4 regions of the Duganella sp. GW821-FHT07G03 genome follow, and region 3 is predicted to be linked to each of the others. Evidence: predicted binding sites of a transcription regulator. Region 3 holds the regulator's gene; each other region holds the start of a gene.
What was found. The regulator LexA, encoded in region 3, represses DNA repair genes until DNA is damaged. The targets are predictions, from matches to a motif close to ACTGTATNNNNATACAGT.

Region 1 (4,211 bases), on a different contig from region 3:
ATCTGGCTGCAGATGGCGGCCGCGAACGCTTCGTCGTAGCCGCGCTCGCGCATGCCGTCCATGATGCGCTGCTGGTATTTGTCGACCCCGCCCTTGCGCTTCCACGCGGCCATCGCGCGCCGCAGCTGGTCGGCCTCGCCCTCGGTGAAGCCGGCGGCGATGACGGCGATCTGCATCACCTGCTCCTGGAAGATCGGCACGCCCAGCGTGCGGCCCAGCGCCTCCTCCAGCCGCGGCGGGAAGTGGACGTCCTCGCGCCGCATGCGCCGTTGCAGATAGGGATGGACCATGCCGCCCTGGATCGGTCCCGGACGCACCAGCGCGACCTCGATCACCAGGTCGTAAAACACCCGTGGCCGCAGGCGCGGCAGCATGCTCATCTGCGCGCGCGATTCGATCTGGAACACGCCGATGGTGTCGGCCTCGCACATCATGTCGTAGGTGGCGGCGTCCTCGGCGGGGATGTCCTGCATGCGGAACGGCGCGCCGCGCTGCGCGCCCACCAGCGCCAGCGCGCGCCGCAGCGCCGATAGCATGCCCAGCGCCAGCACGTCCACCTTCATCAGTCCCAGCTCTTCCAGGTCGTCCTTATCCCACTGGATCACGCAGCGCCCTTCCATGGTCGCCGCCTCGATCGGCACCAGCCGCGACAGCTTTTCGTGCGAGATGACGAAGCCGCCGGGGTGCTGCGACAGGTGGCGCGGGAAGCCCAGCAAGGTCACCGCCAGCGCGGCCCATTGCTGGGCCAGTTGCGACTCCGGGTCCAGCCCGCACTCGGCCAGCCGGCCCAGCAGGTCGTCGCGGCCGTCGAACCAGTGGTGCGCCTTGGCCACCTTCTCGACGATGGCCAGGTCCACGCCCAGCGCCTTGCCGCTGTCGCGCAGCGCGCTCTTGGGCCGATAGCTGATGACGACGGCCGCCAGCGCGGCCCGGTCCGCGCCGTATTTCTTGTAGATGTACTGGATCACTTCCTCGCGCCGCTGGTGCTCGAAGTCGACATCGATATCCGGCGGCTCGTCGCGCTCCTTGGAAATGAAACGCCCAGTCAGCATATTGCTGCGCTCGGGATCGACCTCGGTCACGCCGAGGCAATAACAGACCACCGAGTTGGCCGCCGATCCCCTGCCCTGGCACAGGATGTCCTGCGAACGGGCAAAGCGGACGATGTCGTAGACCGTGAGGAAGTAAGGCTCGTATTTCAGCTCGCGGATCAGCGCCAGCTCCTTCTCGATCTGCCCGCGCACCTTGTCGGACAGGCCGGCCGGAAAGCGCCGCTGCGCGCCGGCATACACTTCCTGCCGCAGATAGCTGCCCGGCGTGTGGCCCGGCGGCACCAGCTCGTGCGGATATTCGTAGCGCAGCTCGCTCAAGTTGAAGCGGCACTGCCGCGCGATGTTCAGCGTTTCCGCCAGCGCCTGCGGCGGATACAGGTTCGCCAGCCGCAGCCGCGAGCGCAGGTGCTGCTCGGCGTTCTGCGCCAGCGCGTAGCCGCACTCGGCCACCGGCTTGCCGACCCGCACCGCGCACAAGGTGTCGAGCAAGGGCTTGCGCGAGCGCACGTGCATGCACACATGCCCGAGCGCCACCACCCGCATGCCGTGCTGCAGCGCCACCTCGTCGATGCTGAGGCGGTGCGCCTCGTCCAGCGCGCGCTGCAACAGGTTCAGGCCCATCCAGCTACGGCCCGGAAACGTCACCTCCATCCACGCCGCCTGCGCGTGCAGGCGGTCGACGTCGTCCGGCTGGAACGCCGGGTAATGCGGCAGCAAAATCATCAGGCAGCCGGGCAAGCCTTTCAAGTGGGCGTAGGCCGGCGGCGGCGCGGCCAGGTCGGCCGGCGTCAACAGGTAGCTGCCCTTGGCGACCCGGTTGCGCGCTATCGTGATGAGCTCGCAGAGATTGCCGTAGCCCTCGCGGTCCTGCGCCAGCGCGATCAGCGACAAGGCCGGGCTGCCGTCGGGATGCTTGAGGTGGAAATGGCTGCCGATCAGCAGCGGCAGGCCGGCCTCCCTGGCTTGGGCGTGAGCGCGCACTACGCCGGCCAGCGAGCATTCGTCGGTGATGGCCAGGGCGGCGTAGTCCAGCTGCACGGCGCGCGCGACCAGCTCCTCGGCGCTGGAGGCGCCTTGCAGGAAGGAGAAGTTGGTCAGGCAGAACAGCTCGGCATAGGCCGGCAAGCCCTGCATGGTCGGCGTGCTAATAGATGTCATGACTTGATACTGTGTTTTTATACAGTATAGTACATCCTGCGCCGGATGCCAGCTGATAGATGAAGCAATAATTGGCTAAAACTATGGCGCTACGTAGCATTACGTAGTGCCGGCGTCACTCTGGCGCGACAAAACAACAGTAAATAAAGTTTGAATGTAAAATTGTCAAAAAAGTCATGTGCTCATGAGCTATTTGACTAGAATCAGTTTTTTCACGGGAGAGAAAACTTGTTCGCCAATACGCCATTACGTCATGCAGTACTGCTCAGCCTTTACGGCGCAGCCGCCCTCAGCCTCGCACCATCCGCTTTCGCGCAGTCCGCACAGGAAGCCAAGCCAGACACCCCGATGCAATCGGTCAGCGTGGTCGGCTCGCGCCGCGCGACCACCTCGTCCACCGACACCGTGGTGCCGGTCGATATCATCCCGATGAGCAAGTCCACAGAACAAGGCGGCCAGTTCGACCTGGCGCAAACGCTGACTTACATCTCGCCATCGTTCAACTCGACCCGCCAGAGCGGCTCCGACGGCGCCGACCTGGTCGACTCCGCCGCGCTGCGCGGCCTCGGTTCCGACCAGACCCTGGTGCTGGTCAACGGCAAGCGCCGCCACACCACCGCGCTGGTCAACCTGTTCGGCGCGCGCAACCGCGGCAACACCGGCACCGACATGAACACCATTCCGCTGCTGGCGATCAAGGACGTGCAGGTGCTGCGCGACGGCGCCGCCGCCCAGTACGGCTCGGACGCCATCGCCGGCGTGATCGACATCGGCCTGAAGAAAAGCAAGGGTTGCGAAGCCGTCGCCGGCTTCAGCGAATACTCCAAGCGCGACGGCAAGAACTACATGACCTCGGCCTACTGCGGCTTCGAGATCGGCAACGGCGGCACGCTCGGCATCACCGGCGAATACCTGGACCGCGGCCGTTCCAACCGCGCCGAGGCCGACAACCCGCGCATCATCGGCGACACCAAGACCAAGAACCAGACCATCTACCTGAACGGCGAACTGCCGACCACCGGCACGGGCAAGCTGTACTTCACCGCCGGCGGCCAGACCCGCAACGCCTCCAGCGCCGCCTTCGCGCGCGGCGGCATCGGTTCCGACGACATCCCGAGCCGTAACTCGGCGGCCATGTACCCGAACGGCTTCGTGCCGTTCATCAACGCCGACATCGACGACCAGTACGCCATCCTCGGCCATCGCAGCACGGTGGGCGACTGGAACCTGGATGTGTCGCAGACCTATGGCTACAACAAGATGCGCTACAACATCAGCCATACGATCAACGCCTCGATCGCCAACAAGGACTTGCTGGCCGGCGGCAAGGGCATCAGCCCGGACCGCTTCGACGCGGGCGGCTTCTCGTTCCAGCAACTGACCACCAACCTCGACCTGAACCACTACTACGACGGCCTGGTCGGCGACGGCCTGAACGTCGCCTTCGGCGGCGAGTACCGCAGCGAGAACTACAAGATCTTCGCCGGCGAGCCGGGTTCATACAACGACGTCGACGGCATCGGCTTCGGAGGCAACGCCGGCAGCCAGGGCTTCCCCGGCTTCCAGCCGGCCGACCAGGTCAACGCCAAGCGCCACAGCACCGCCGCCTACCTCGACCTGGAAGCGGACCTGAGCAAGATCGTCAAGCTGCAGGGCGCGCTGCGCTACGAGAAGTTCAGCGACTTCGGCTCGACCGTCACCGGCAAGCTGGCCGGCAGCGTGCGCGTGGCCGACAGCGTGCTGCTGCGCGGTTCGGGCAGCACCGGCTTCCGCGCGCCGTCGCTGCAACAAGTTTATTTCTCGTCGACCTTCACCGACTTCATCGGCGGCGTGCCGACCGACGTGGTGCTGGCGCCCAACGGCGGCGCCGTCGCCAACGCGGCCGGCATCCCGAAACTGAAGGAAGAAAAGTCGACCAGCTTCACGCTGGGCACCACCTGGACGCCGAACGCCGCCGTCTCCGTGACCGCCGACCTGTACAACATCAAGATCAAGGACCGC
Region 2 (4,211 bases), on a different contig from region 3:
TGCTCCGCCGTCGGTGCGCAGGGCATGGCATTTGTCGAGTTGAAACGGCTTCTGGCGCGGCACGCCGTCGTTTTCGGTCGCCGCGTCGTTGGTCGACCAGACATCGTTGGCGAACGCCTGCACCGCGGCCGTGGGCAGGATCTGCGCCAGTTCGGTCAAATGGGTGCAGCCGGCGATGCCGGACAGGCGTTGCTTGAGCTCCTGGCGGAAACCCTTCATCAGGTTCAGGCCGACGAGCTGTTTTTTATAATCGGGGGCGATGGTGTCGCAGTGGCCGGGATACGGAACGGCATCGGATGCGGCTTCGGCATCGACAATGTTCAGTTGCAGATCAACGGTCAAACGCAGGTGCAGGTCATGCAGAGGGGTGCCGGCGGCACGTGGGCCGGAGGCCAGCACGGTGTCGATCACTTTGATGTCGGTGATATGGGCGTCGAGATCCCACAGCCCGTCATCGCGTGCGTACGCTTGGACGGCAATTGCGCGCGTGTGCCGGAGCGCACGTCGGTTAACTGGGGTTGACAGGGACATAAGACCGATGCCGCTCTCGCGACAGAAATTTAGTAAGCAGCCATGTGCTGATCGCACGTGTCCGCAGCTTCTACGGACAACTACCGCACCTGCGGCGCTGCAAAAACCCCAAAAGTGTAGCACATCAAGACCTCCAGTTGCGTCAGAACATATCTTTTGGAAGGAAAAATGGCCGTTTTGAGATCGTTTTTACAAGAAATTCACCAGTCTTATTTCAGTCATGGAAACATTGCATGGTGCGGCGCGGCAGCGGCTCAATCGTCTTCCGGCGCGCCTTTCAGGGCGGTTTGCACGGCGCGCTGGGAGAATCCCCGTTGCAGCAGGAAGCGCATCTGTTTGTTGCGCTCCTGCGGATCGGCGGCCACGATGCCGAACTTGCGGTTCCAGACCTCGACGCAGCGTTCGGTCTCGCCTGCGGCCAGGCCGGCCTTCAGTTCCTGCAGTTCCTCGCCCTTGATGCCGTGGCTTTGCAGCTCGGCGACGATGCGGCTGTTGCCGAAGCGGGCCGAACGCCGGTGAATCAGCGCCTCGGAGAAACGCTCCTGCGACAGCCAGTTGTTCTTTTCCAGCAGGTCGAGCAGGGCTTCGACGTCGTCGCCCTCCTCCGCGTAGCGCGCCAGCTTGCGGGCCAGTTCCATGCGGCTGTGTTCGCGCATCGACAGATAGCGCAGGGCGCGGCCCTTCAGGCTAAGTTGCGGTGCTGCCATAGAAAAAACCTCTGCACAATGAGAAAACCACCGGCTGAATGAACAGCGCGGTGGTTCGGGATCAAGCGGACGCTGATTACGCGGCGTCGGCCTTGTCGCCTTTGTCCGCTTTATCGGCCTTGTCGGCCTTGTCGACCGATTTCAGCTTGACCACGGTGTCGCCCTTGTCGGCGGCCAGCGGCGGCAGTACGCGCACGCCCAGCGATTCGCGGACCTTGTTTTCGATTTCCCACGCCAGCTCCGGACGCTCTTGCAGGAAGATGCGGGCGTTGTCCTTGCCCTGGCCGACGCGCTCGCCGTTGTAGCTGTACCAGGAACCGGACTTCTCGACGATCTTCGCTTCCACGCCCAGGTCCAGGATCTCGCCTTCACGCGAGGTGCCGGCGCCGTACAGGATGTCGAAGTGCGCTTCCTTGAACGGCGGCGCGATCTTGTTCTTGACGACCTTGACCTTGGTTTCGTTGCCGATCACCTCGTCGCCCGATTTGATCGAGCCGGTGCGGCGGATGTCCAGGCGCACGGAGGCGTAGAACTTCAGCGCGTTGCCGCCGGTGGTGGTCTCCGGGCTGCCGAACATGACGCCGATCTTCATGCGGATCTGGTTGATGAAGATGACCAGGGTGTTGGTGCGGTTGATCGAACCGGTCAGCTTGCGCAGCGCCTGGGACATCAGGCGGGCTTGCAGGCCCGGCAGCGAATCGCCCATGTCGCCTTCGATCTCGGCGCGTGGCGTCAGCGCGGCGACCGAGTCGATGACCACCAGGTCGACCGAACCGGAGCGCACCAGCGCGTCGCAGATTTCCAGCGCTTGTTCGCCGGTGTCCGGCTGCGAGATCAGCAGCTCGTGCAGGTTGACGCCCAGTTTCTGTGCGTAGCCGACGTCCAGCGCGTGTTCGGCGTCGATGAAGGCGCAGGTGCCGCCCAGCTTTTGCATTTCAGCAATAGTTTGCAGGGTCAGCGTGGTTTTGCCCGACGATTCAGGGCCGTAGATTTCCACCACGCGGCCGCGCGGCAAGCCGCCGACGCCCAGGGCGATATCGAGGCCGAGCGAACCGGTCGACACGACCTGCACGTCCTCGATCGGCGTGTTGGCGTCCATGCGCATTACGGAGCCTTTGCCGAATTGCTTCTCGATTTGGGCCAGCGCGGCGGCCAGCGCCTTGGCTTTTTCTGATGCAGGTACAACAGCTTTTTTATCGTCCATAATGTTCTTTCAACCAGTAGGTGGGTGCAAATTCGTCGGTACAGGCAGCACTGTATAAAAAAACAGTGCTTAATGCAAGCACGATTTTTAAACAATTTTGAGATTGCACAAAAACTCGCCACCTTGCGCAAAATGAAACACAATAGAATCTTCTGCAGCCGGAGTGTTGGAGTGTCTACATAATGCGAATTTTACTTGCCGAGGACGACAGCGTGCTGGCCGACGGCCTGACCCGCTCGCTGCGCCAGTCCGGCTACGCCATCGATTGCGTCAGCAACGGCCAGGAAGCCGACACCGCCCTGTCCACCCAGGAATTCGACCTGCTGATCCTCGACCTGGGCCTGCCCAAGCTGTCCGGGCTGGAGGTGCTGCGCCGCCTGCGCGCGCGCGCCTCGCTGCTGCCGGTGCTGATCTTGACGGCGGCCGACTCGATCGAGCAGCGCGTCAACGGCCTCGACCTCGGCGCCGACGACTACATGGCCAAGCCCTTCGCGCTGTCCGAGCTGGAGGCGCGGGTGCGGGCGCTGACCCGGCGCGGCGCCGGCGGCGGCGCCACCGTGGTCAGGCACGGGCCGCTGAGCTACGACCAGGTCGGCCGCAGCGCCTACATCAACGAGCAGATGCTGGACCTGTCGGCGCGCGAACTGGGCCTGCTGGAAATCCTGCTGGCGCGCAGCGGCCGGCTGGTGTCCAAGGAACAGCTGGTCGACCACCTGTGCGAATGGGGCGAGGAAGTGAGCAACAACGCCATCGAGGTCTATGTGCACCGGCTGCGCAAGAAGATCGAGATCGGCGGCATCCGCATCGCCACCGTGCGCGGCCTCGGCTACTGTCTCGAAAAATATACGGACGCGCCCAAGTGACACCGCCGGCCGCACCGCCAGCGCAGCCGGATCTGGCCAAGGATCTGGAATACCAGCCGCCGGCGCCCGAGGCGGACGAAGGCATCCAGCACTCGCTGTTCGGCGAGATCCTGGACTGGATGCTGGCGCCGTTGCTGCTGCTGTGGCCGATGAGCATCGCGATCACCTACCTGGTGGCCAAGTCCATCGCCAACCAGCCGTTCGACCATGCGCTGGAAGACAGCGTCACCGTGCTGGCGCAGCAGGTGCGCGCGGTGGACGGCAAGGTCATCAAGGGACTGTCCGGCCCGGCCCGCGACATCCTGCGCGCCGACGATGTCGACAACGTCTACTTCCAGATCCAGGGCCCGCGCGGCGAACTCGTCGACGGCGACCGCGACCTGCCGCCGCCGGTCATCGACGAGGACGACAAGCCGCGCGGCAGCGTGCGCTTCCGCAACGACACCATGCACGGCACGCCGGTGCGCGTGGCCTACGCCTACGTGCGGCTGGAGCACAACAGCGGCGACGAGCAGCTGGCGCTGGTGCAGGTGGCCGAGACGCTGGAAAAGCGCGGCCAGCTGGCCAACGCCATCATCAAGGGCGTGATCCTGCCGCAGTTCATCATCCTGCCCATCGTGCTGGCCCTGGTGTGGTTTGCGCTGTCGCGCGGGCTGTCGCCGCTGGCGCAGTTGCAGGAGCGGATACGCGCGCGCAGCTCGGACGACCTGAGCCCGATCGCCTCCAACCAGGTGCCGGAGGAAATCTCGCCGCTGGTCAATTCACTCAACGACATGCTGGCGCGGCTGTCGCTGTCGATCGAGATGCAGAAGCGCTTCATCGCCGACGCCGCGCACCAGATGCGCACGCCGCTGGCGGGCATGCGCATGCAGTCCGAGCTGGCGCTGCGCCAAACCGACAGCGGCG
Region 3 (4,211 bases):
CGCGAATTATACCTGCTTGCTTGGGCCGTATTACAAATTTATGACGAGAAAAAAGCCGGGCAAGCCCGGCTTTTTCAATGTGTTGCAACACTTACCAGACGTTTCCGTCTGGAAAAGTATTAGGCAGCTTCGCCTACGACAGCAACAGTCACTTCCACCACCACGTCGGTGTGCAGAGCGACGCTCACTGGGTGCTCGCCAACGGTCTTCAGAGGACCGGTAGGCATGCGCACGGCAGCTTTTTCAACAGCGAAACCAGCTTTGGTCAGCGCTTCAGCGATGTCGAAGTTGGTGACGGAGCCGAACAGACGGCCGTCAACACCAGCTTTTTGCGAAACGTTCACGGTCATGCCGTTCAGTTTCTCGCCTTGGGCTTGAGCAGCAGCCAGCTTTTCAGCAGCAGCTTTTTCCAGTTCAGCGCGCTTGACTTCGAATTCAGCAACGGCGGACGCGGTAGCGCGGCGAGCCATTTTTTGCGGAATCAGGAAGTTACGTGCGTAACCGTCTTTAACTTTAACGACTTCACCCAGGTTGCCCAGGTTGACGACTTTTTCTAACAGAATGATTTGCATAGTTCTTCTCCAGGATCTTATCTAGACGACGCAATTAAGCGTGGTGCAGATCGGTGTAAGGCAGCAGCGCGAGGTAGCGAGCGCGCTTGATTGCGGTGTCAACTTGACGCTGGTAGTGCGCCTTGGTACCGGTCAGACGTGCTGGCATGATTTTGCCGTTTTCCTGGACGAAGTCTTTCAGGGTGTCGACGTCTTTGTAGTCAACTTGTTCTACGTTTGCTGCGGTGAAGCGGCAGAATTTCTTACGCTTGAACAAAGGATTCTGTTGCTTGCGCTTTTCTTTCAGCTTGAGCTTGTTTTTGTCGAACTTTTTACCGAATGCCATTTTAGGCTCCTGTATCTAAATTGAGCTGTCTGGGACAGCACTAAAATCAATGATGTGAAACACCAGGCTTTTGCTATTGCGATTCTTCTTGTTCAGAAAACCGGTGAACTGATACATGCCTGCCAGTGGCGCCTGACTGAAGCGGCCTGAAATCTCGCCCGCGGCAACCGCGGAAATTTCAAACTCGCTCAATCGGGCGATGCCTGCCTCCATCTGCTGGGATCGGTGCTGGAGTACAGCATTCACGATCGGCATGCCGGCCGGGGTGTAGCGCAAGGCGTCCCGTTCGGCGATGAGAGCAATAAACTGGAGCTGATTCAGCTCGGTTCCTGGCAACAATTAGGCCGCAGGAGCAGCAGCAACTGCTGGAGCTTCGGTGCGATGCGATTTCGCTGCATCTTCACGTTGTACCGACTTCATCATCGGCGAAGGAGCGGTTTCCGCTTTCTTCATCTTGACGGTCAGGTGACGCAGCACGGCATCATTGAATTTGAAGGCGGTTTCCAGCTCGACCAGGGTCTCGTTGTCGCATTCGATGTTCAGGCAGATGTAGTGTGCTTTAGCCAGTTTCTGGATCGAGTAAGCCATCTGACGACGGCCCCAATCTTCAACACGGTGCACGGCGCCGCCGCGGGTGGTTACCGAGGCTTTGTAACGCTCGATCATGGCGGGCACTTGCTCGCTCTGGTCCGGATGGACGATAAATACTATTTCATAGTGACGCATGCAAACTCCCTTAAGGACTGTGAATATAGCCCACCCTGGCGTCAAGACAGGTGTGGGAAGAGGTAAGCCCGCGACTATATCAGCTTTTCCGCCAAAAGACCAGCCCCGGGGCGGACGCAAAATCCCATCCCTTGCGAGCCTCCATGAAATTATTTCGTGCTAAGCAACAAATTCCCTTGCATTTCGCTTCACACTGTACAAAAATACAGACTGTCTATATACACAGGCCTAAAGCACTCTATGATCAAGCTCACCGCAAGACAGGAACAAATTCTCAATCTGATCAAGGATGCCATCGAAAACACCGGCTTCCCGCCGACCCGTGCCGAAATCGCCAATGAGCTGGGCTTCAAGTCCGCCAACGCGGCCGAGGAGCATTTGCAGGCATTGGCGCGCAAGGGCGCGATCGAGATCGCCGCCGGCACTTCGCGCGGCATCCGCCTGCTGGGCGTGCACGCCGAGCCGGCCGCGTCCAAGGTGCCGGTGTCGCTGATGATGTCGCTGCCGCTGATCGGCCGCGTGGCCGCCGGCTCGCCCATCCTGGCGCAGGAAAACCTGGAAACCAGCTACAGCGTCGATCCGGCCATGTTCTCGTCCCGCCCCGACTATCTGCTGAAGGTGCGCGGCGAATCGATGCGCGACGCCGGCATCATGGACGGCGACCTGCTGGCCGTCAAAAAAGTGGACAGTGCCAAGAACGGCCAGATCGTCGTGGCCCGCATCGGCAACGACGTCACCGTCAAGCGCTACCGCAAGACCGGCTCGCTGGTCGAACTGCTGCCGGAAAACCCGGACTTCAAGATCATCAAGGTCGATCCTGAAGCGGACGAGTTCGCGCTGGAAGGCCTGGCGGTCGGCCTGATGCGCAGCTGGCACTAAGCTCTACATCGCCATCGGCTTGGGCACGATGAGCGGGAAGGCGCTGTTCAGCGCCCGCCTGGCGATGTCGTCCGAGCCCATGTGCGAGTTCGACATCAGCACCACGCCGCGCTGCGCACTGGTGTCGAAGCCGATATAAGTGCGGTAGCCGCCCGTGCCGCCCTTATGCCAGACAATGTGCGAGCCGTGCTGCTCCAGCACATGCCACCCCAGCCCCACCGACAACTCCGGCTTGCCCTCGACCGCGTGACGCGGCCGGTGCGCCGCCTGCATCGCGCCGTACAGCGGCGTCTTCAGCAATCCCATATTCGCGCCCACAAACTTCAACAGGTCCGCCGTCGACGAGCGCAGCGCGCCCATGCCGGCCAGCGCCGGCATATCCCAGTTGGACGCCACCCTGCCCGGCATGTCGTAGCCGGTCGCCAGGTGCTGGCGCATGGCCGGCGTCAATGCGATCGCCGTGCTGCCCATGCCCAGCGCGCCGGTGATGCGCTGGCGAACCAGGGTTTCATAATCGACGCCGGTGCGCAAAAGACAATATTGCATCAATTCCTGCCAAACGGCAGCTTAGCGCTTGCCTGCGGTCTCCGGCAGGTGCGACAGCTCGCGCGCGCTCAAGGCGATGTCGCCGCGCCGGCCCTCCCACGCCGCCTGCGACAAGGTGACCGCGTCCGCCTGGCGCTTGGCCTCGTCCGCCACGCGCACGAACACCTCGCTCATCAAGGCCTGGGCGGCGTCGATTTCATCATCCGTCATCAGGTCGGCCAGGTCGGGGGGGATGCTCTTGCCCACCGGGAGTGCGGCATTGTAATTCGCAAGGAACTGGTCGTAGCAGCTGCGCCACGCGGCCAGCGCCCGCGTCATGGCAGGGCCGCCGGCCTGCGCCGGGCGCATCGGCATGTTGGGAGGCTGGCAGTTGAAACGGGCCAGCGAAATATCGGCGCCGTCGTAGCGGCTGGTGTAGTACTCGATCTCGGCCTGGCGGGCCAGGCGGCGGGCCTGCTCGTCGGCGCAGGCGTTGGTCGACAGCACGGTCAAGGCAAATACCCATGCTGCTCTCATAACGCCTCCTCCCGCTTAGCAAAATTGAAAGCTTAGATTATCACAACTCGGCGCGATGCTCAGCAAGCTTCCAGTGCGCACGTGAAATCGTCCAACAGATCGTCGGTATCTTCGATGCCGACCGACACCCGTATCAGCGATTCCGCGATGCCCATCGACGCCCGCCGTTCCGCGCCCATCTCGAAGAAGATGGTGTGCGCCACCGGGATGATCAGCGTGCGCGTGTCGCCCAGGTTGGAGGCTGGAATCGCCAGTTTCAAGCGGTTCAGGAAGTCGAAGCAGTCGATGCCGTCCTTCAGCTCAAAGCTCAGCAGCGAGCCGAAGCTGCGGAACAGTTCGCTGGAGATGGCGTGCTGCGGATGCGACGCCAGGCCTGGGTAGTAGACGGCGGCCACGCGCTCGTCCGCTTCCAGCAGCCGGGCCAGCGCCAGCGCATTGGCGCTGGTGCGCTCCATGCGCAACGCCAGCGTCTCGGCGCCGACGGCGATGTGGTGCGCCGCCTCCGGCGCCAGCGAGGCGCCGAAGTCGCGCAAGCCCTTGGCGCGGATCTGCGCCAGCCCCCATTGCAGCGGCGCGGCCTTCTTGTAGTTCTCGTAGATGTTCGGGTAGCGGGTCCAGTCGTAGGCGCCGGTGTCGGTCAGGCTGCC
Region 4 (4,211 bases), on a different contig from region 3:
GCGCCCAGCGATACCGGCAGCAGGCGGCGGGTGTCCGGGTTCATCGTGGTTTCCCACAGCTGTTCGGCGTTCATCTCGCCCAGGCCCTTGAAGCGCGAGATCGACCAGGCGCCTTCCTTCAGGCCGTCCTTGCGCAGCTTGTCCTCGATCGCCACCAGTTCGCCGGCGTCGAGCGCGTACAGCTTCTGGATCGGCTTCTTGCCGCGCGCCGGCGCGTCGACGCGGTACAGCGGCGGCCGGGCGATGCAGATATTCCCGTTGGCGATCAGGCCGGGGAAGTGCTTGAAGAACAGCGTCAATAACAAGACCTGGATGTGCGAGCCGTCGACGTCCGCATCGGAGAGGATGCAGATCTTGCCGTAACGCAGACCGGAGAGATCCGGCATGCTGTCGGCGCTGTGCGGATCGACGCCGATCGCCACCGAGATGTCGTGGATCTCGTTGTTGGCGAACAGGCGATCGCGATCGGTTTCCCAGGAGTTGAGCACCTTGCCGCGCAGCGGCAGGATGGCCTGGAATTCCTTGTCGCGGCCCATCTTGGCCGAACCGCCCGCCGAGTCGCCCTCGACCAGGAACAGTTCGGTGCGGGCGACGTCGGTCGATTCGCAGTCGGTCAGCTTGCCCGGCAAAACGGCCACGCCGGACGATTTCTTCTTCTCGACCTTTTGCAGCGAGCGCAGACGCGATTGCGCCTGCTTGATGACCAGTTCGGCCAGCTTCTTGCCGTAGTCGACGTGGTGGTTCAGCCACAGCTCCAGCGCCGGCTTCGAATAGGTCGAGACCAGGCGCACGGCGTCGCGGGAGTTCAGGCGTTCCTTGATCTGGCCCTGGAACTGCGGGTCCAGCACTTTTGCGGACAGCACGAAGGAGACGCGCGCGAACACGTCTTCCGGCAGCAGCTTGACGCCTTTGGGCAGCAGCGAGTGCATCTCGACGAAGCTCTTCACCGCGCCGTACAAGCCGTCGCGCAGGCCCGATTCGTGGGTGCCGCCGTTGGGCGTGGGGATCAGGTTGACGTAGGATTCGCGCACCACGGCGCCTTGTTCGGTCCATGCCACCACCCAGGCCGCGCCTTCGCCCTCGGCGAAGCCTTCGGCGTCCGGGCCGGCGAACTGCGCGCCTTCGAACAGCGGGATCAGGGTCTCGCCGTCGGTGGCCTGGGCCAGCGCCTCGGTCAGGTAGCCGCGCAGGCCGTCGTTGTACTGCCAGACCTGCGATTCGCCGGTCTTGGCGTTGGTCAGCGTGACGGTCACACCCGGCAGCAGCACGGCCTTGGAGCGCAACAGGCGCTGCAACTCGGTCTGCGAGATGGCGGGGGAGTCGAAATATTTGGCGTCCGGCCAGGCGGTGACGCGGGTGCCGGACTTTTTGCCGTCGCGCGGCGCGACCACGGAGGACAGCGGCTCGACCACGTCGCCGTGCTCGAAGGCCAGCTTGTGCAGGCCGGTGCCGTCGGGCTCCTTGCGCCAGACGGTGATCTCCAGGCGCTTGGACAGCGCGTTGGTGACCGACACGCCGACGCCGTGCAAACCGCCGGAGAAGGCGTAGGCGCCGCCCGAACCCTTGTCGAATTTGCCGCCCGCGTGCAGGCGGGTGAACACGATTTCCACCGTCGGCACGCCCTCTTCGGGGTGCAGGCCGACCGGGATGCCGCGGCCGTCGTCTTCGACGGTGATGCTGCCGTCGGCGTTCTGCGTGACGATAATGTTTTTGCAATGTCCGCCCAGCGCCTCATCCGAGGCATTGTCGATCACCTCCTGGATGATGTGCAGCGGATTCTCGGTGCGGGTGTACATACCCGGGCGTTGCTTGACGGGTTCGAGGCCCTTGAGGACCCGGATGGATGCTTCGCTGTAGTCGGAAACTGGTTTTTTAGTGGCCATACGTGATCAAGCTTGTAATTTCGATACTGGGTTTATGTACAGTTTTATGCGGACGTTTGCGTATTCTATCCTCAACCGGGCGTAATCGCGGCAAAAAAACGGCGCGGGCCAATTTATACACGATGTTTACAACCACGGCCCGCCTTTTTAGACCGTTTTTACGGCGCCATCGATAAGCTGTTTTGTATCGCAACGATCAATCCAGGGGTTCGATATGCATGCTTTCTTCCATACCAGGGCGGCCCAGCGCCGCTCGATTTGGGCCACCGACTATCGCAAAACGGCGCCGGCCTGCGTGATGCAGCTGACCGTCGACACCAGCGCCGTGACGGCGCTGCGCCAGATGGTGATGCGCATTTGCGGCGACGCGCTGGAGTTCATGCGCATCGAGGCCTGCGAACACGGCGCCCGCATGAAAGTGTGGCTGTGCGTGGGCGAATCGCTGGTGGCGCGGGTGATGGAGGCGGTGATGCAGGCATTGCCCGGCGCCGAATTCGGCCGCTTCAGCTTCAGGGCGCGGGGCGCTGCATGATCGTGACGGCCGCCAGGCGGCACGACGGCGCGGCGGTGCTGGTCGATACCGAGGGCCGCGACAGCGCCGAGAGCCGGGCCGCGCTGGCCGCCGCGCGGCTGGCGGTGGTGCCGCTGAAGCCGGACCAGGCCGACCTGTCGACCCGCTACCAGCTGATCGCCCGTTTGAATGCCGCGCGCATGTTCAATCCCGGCTTGCACGTGCTGTTTGTGCTGGTCGGCGGCGCCGGCGAACCCACGGAGTCCGAGCGCGCCGCGGTGCGCGCCTATGTGGCACAGGTGATGTCGGCCACGCTGGCCAGCACCGTTATCCACGGACAGGCGCCGGCCGATATGGACGCCCTGTACCGCGAAGTTTTTACCGTTTGATGTTTTTACCACTTGATCTAACCACCAACAGAAAGACCGCATCATGAAGAAATTGATACTCGCCGCAGCCGTCGTCGCTGCTTTCACGGGCACGCAGGCTTACGCCGAGGATGCAGCGCCGGCCGCCAAGCCGGATAATGAGACCAGCTTCAACGCCGCGGTGATCAGCGACTACCGCTATCGCGGCATTTCGCAGACGCGCCTGAAACCAGCCCTGCAAGGCGGCTTTGACTACACCAACAACCCGACCGGCTTCTACGCCGGCACCTGGCTGTCGACCATCAAATGGACCAAGGACGCCGGCGGCAGCGGCGACATCGAGTGGGATATCTACGCCGGCAAACGCGGCCAGATCAGCGCCGATGTGTCCTACGACGTGGGCGTGCTGACCTATGTCTACCCGTCGAACGACCTGTCGCACGTCAGCGGCTTCGCCAACGCCAACACCACCGAGGTGTATGGCCAGCTGGGTTATGGCCCGGCTTATATCAAGTATTCGCACTCGGTGACGAATCTGTTTGGTTTTGTCGACAGCAAGAACAGCGGCTATCTGGACTTGGGCGCCAACATCGAGGCGGGCGAGGGCTACACCGTCAACCTGCATGCCGGCCACCAGAACGTCAAGCACAACGGCGCGGCCAGCTATAGCGACTGGAAAATCGGCGCCACCAAGGACTTCGGCGTGGTGACCGGCGCGCTGGCGGTGATCGGCACCAACGCCGATAAAACCGCCTACGCTTCGCCGGCCAACGGCAAATTCCTGGGCAAGACCGCGCTGCAGCTGACCATCAGCAAAGTGTTCTGATCGGTCTAGCATCCGGTCTTCAAAGGGGCGGCGCGTTGCGCGCGCCCCTTTTCTTTTTTGCCCGCGACGTTAGGTATGCGGAGGGCGGGGCCTGTTTTTTCGACTGTTACTAAAACGCGATAACCACTACTACCCAATGCTAACCATCGATATTTCGTGCGAGTCCGCGATATTTCGGAACTAAACGCCGCTAAACACCGCAGCAGTGGTTAGCAGCGCTTAGTAAAAACCGATTTTAGGGCGACCCCCATGTGTAAGCCTTGGCGCCGCCGCCGCGGAATACTTCGCTGTAGAGATGGCGCACTTCCGGGGCGCACAGCACATAGGCCGTCTTGCGCGAGTCCAGTTCCAGTTCGCTGTGGTGGGAATGGTAGGTGCCGCGCTGGTCGAGTTCCAGCGTGTCGGCCAGGCGCGCGCCGGGGATTTGCGCGACGAACACCAGCAGGCATCCGGTCTGGTGCGGCGTCAGCGGCTTGCTGCCGTGCGCCACGGTCACCAGCACGCGGGCGCAAGGATTGAGCTCTTGCGCACGTCGAAGCCGGGTCAGGAAGTCGGCGTGGCGGCCTTGTTCTATTTCGGCCGGGCGCACCAGCGCCACGATGACGGCCGCGCGGGCCAGCGCC

Region 1: a site for LexA is predicted at 2,219-2,236, ahead of AC07OK_RS25405 (error-prone DNA polymerase). Genes of this name have one in related genera too.
Region 2: a site for LexA is predicted at 2,492-2,509, ahead of recA (recombinase RecA). Genes of this name have one in related genera too.
Region 4: a site for LexA is predicted at 1,909-1,926, ahead of AC07OK_RS09955 (DNA topoisomerase IV subunit B). Genes of this name have one in related genera too.

What each region holds. Positions count from the first base shown of each region.
Region 1 is NZ_JBWKQE010000025.1:36,166-40,376, forward strand. Features, by position in the region: gene AC07OK_RS25405 (error-prone DNA polymerase) at 1-2,210, opposite strand, end outside; gene AC07OK_RS25410 (TonB-dependent receptor plug domain-containing protein) at 2,559-4,211, shown strand, end outside.
Region 2 is NZ_JBWKQE010000002.1:125,082-129,292, forward strand. Features, by position in the region: gene AC07OK_RS04425 (DUF2889 domain-containing protein) at 1-531, opposite strand, end outside; gene recX (recombination regulator RecX) at 786-1,238, opposite strand; gene recA (recombinase RecA) at 1,315-2,442, opposite strand; gene AC07OK_RS04440 (response regulator) at 2,625-3,305, shown strand; gene AC07OK_RS04445 (sensor histidine kinase) at 3,302-4,211, shown strand, end outside.
Region 3 is NZ_JBWKQE010000004.1:152,503-156,713, forward strand. Features, by position in the region: gene rplI (50S ribosomal protein L9) at 120-572, opposite strand; gene rpsR (30S ribosomal protein S18) at 607-897, opposite strand; gene priB (primosomal replication protein N) at 913-1,218, opposite strand; gene rpsF (30S ribosomal protein S6) at 1,237-1,623, opposite strand; gene lexA (transcriptional repressor LexA) at 1,864-2,502, shown strand; gene AC07OK_RS07865 (serine hydrolase domain-containing protein) at 2,506-3,048, opposite strand; gene AC07OK_RS07870 (hypothetical protein) at 3,070-3,564, opposite strand; gene AC07OK_RS07875 (cystathionine gamma-synthase family protein) at 3,624-4,211, opposite strand, start outside.
Region 4 is NZ_JBWKQE010000005.1:279,435-283,645, reverse strand. Features, by position in the region: gene AC07OK_RS09955 (DNA topoisomerase IV subunit B) at 1-1,883, opposite strand, end outside; gene AC07OK_RS09950 (hypothetical protein) at 2,098-2,415, shown strand; gene AC07OK_RS09945 (hypothetical protein) at 2,412-2,783, shown strand; gene AC07OK_RS09940 (TorF family putative porin) at 2,827-3,588, shown strand; gene AC07OK_RS09935 (hypothetical protein) at 3,824-4,211, opposite strand, start outside.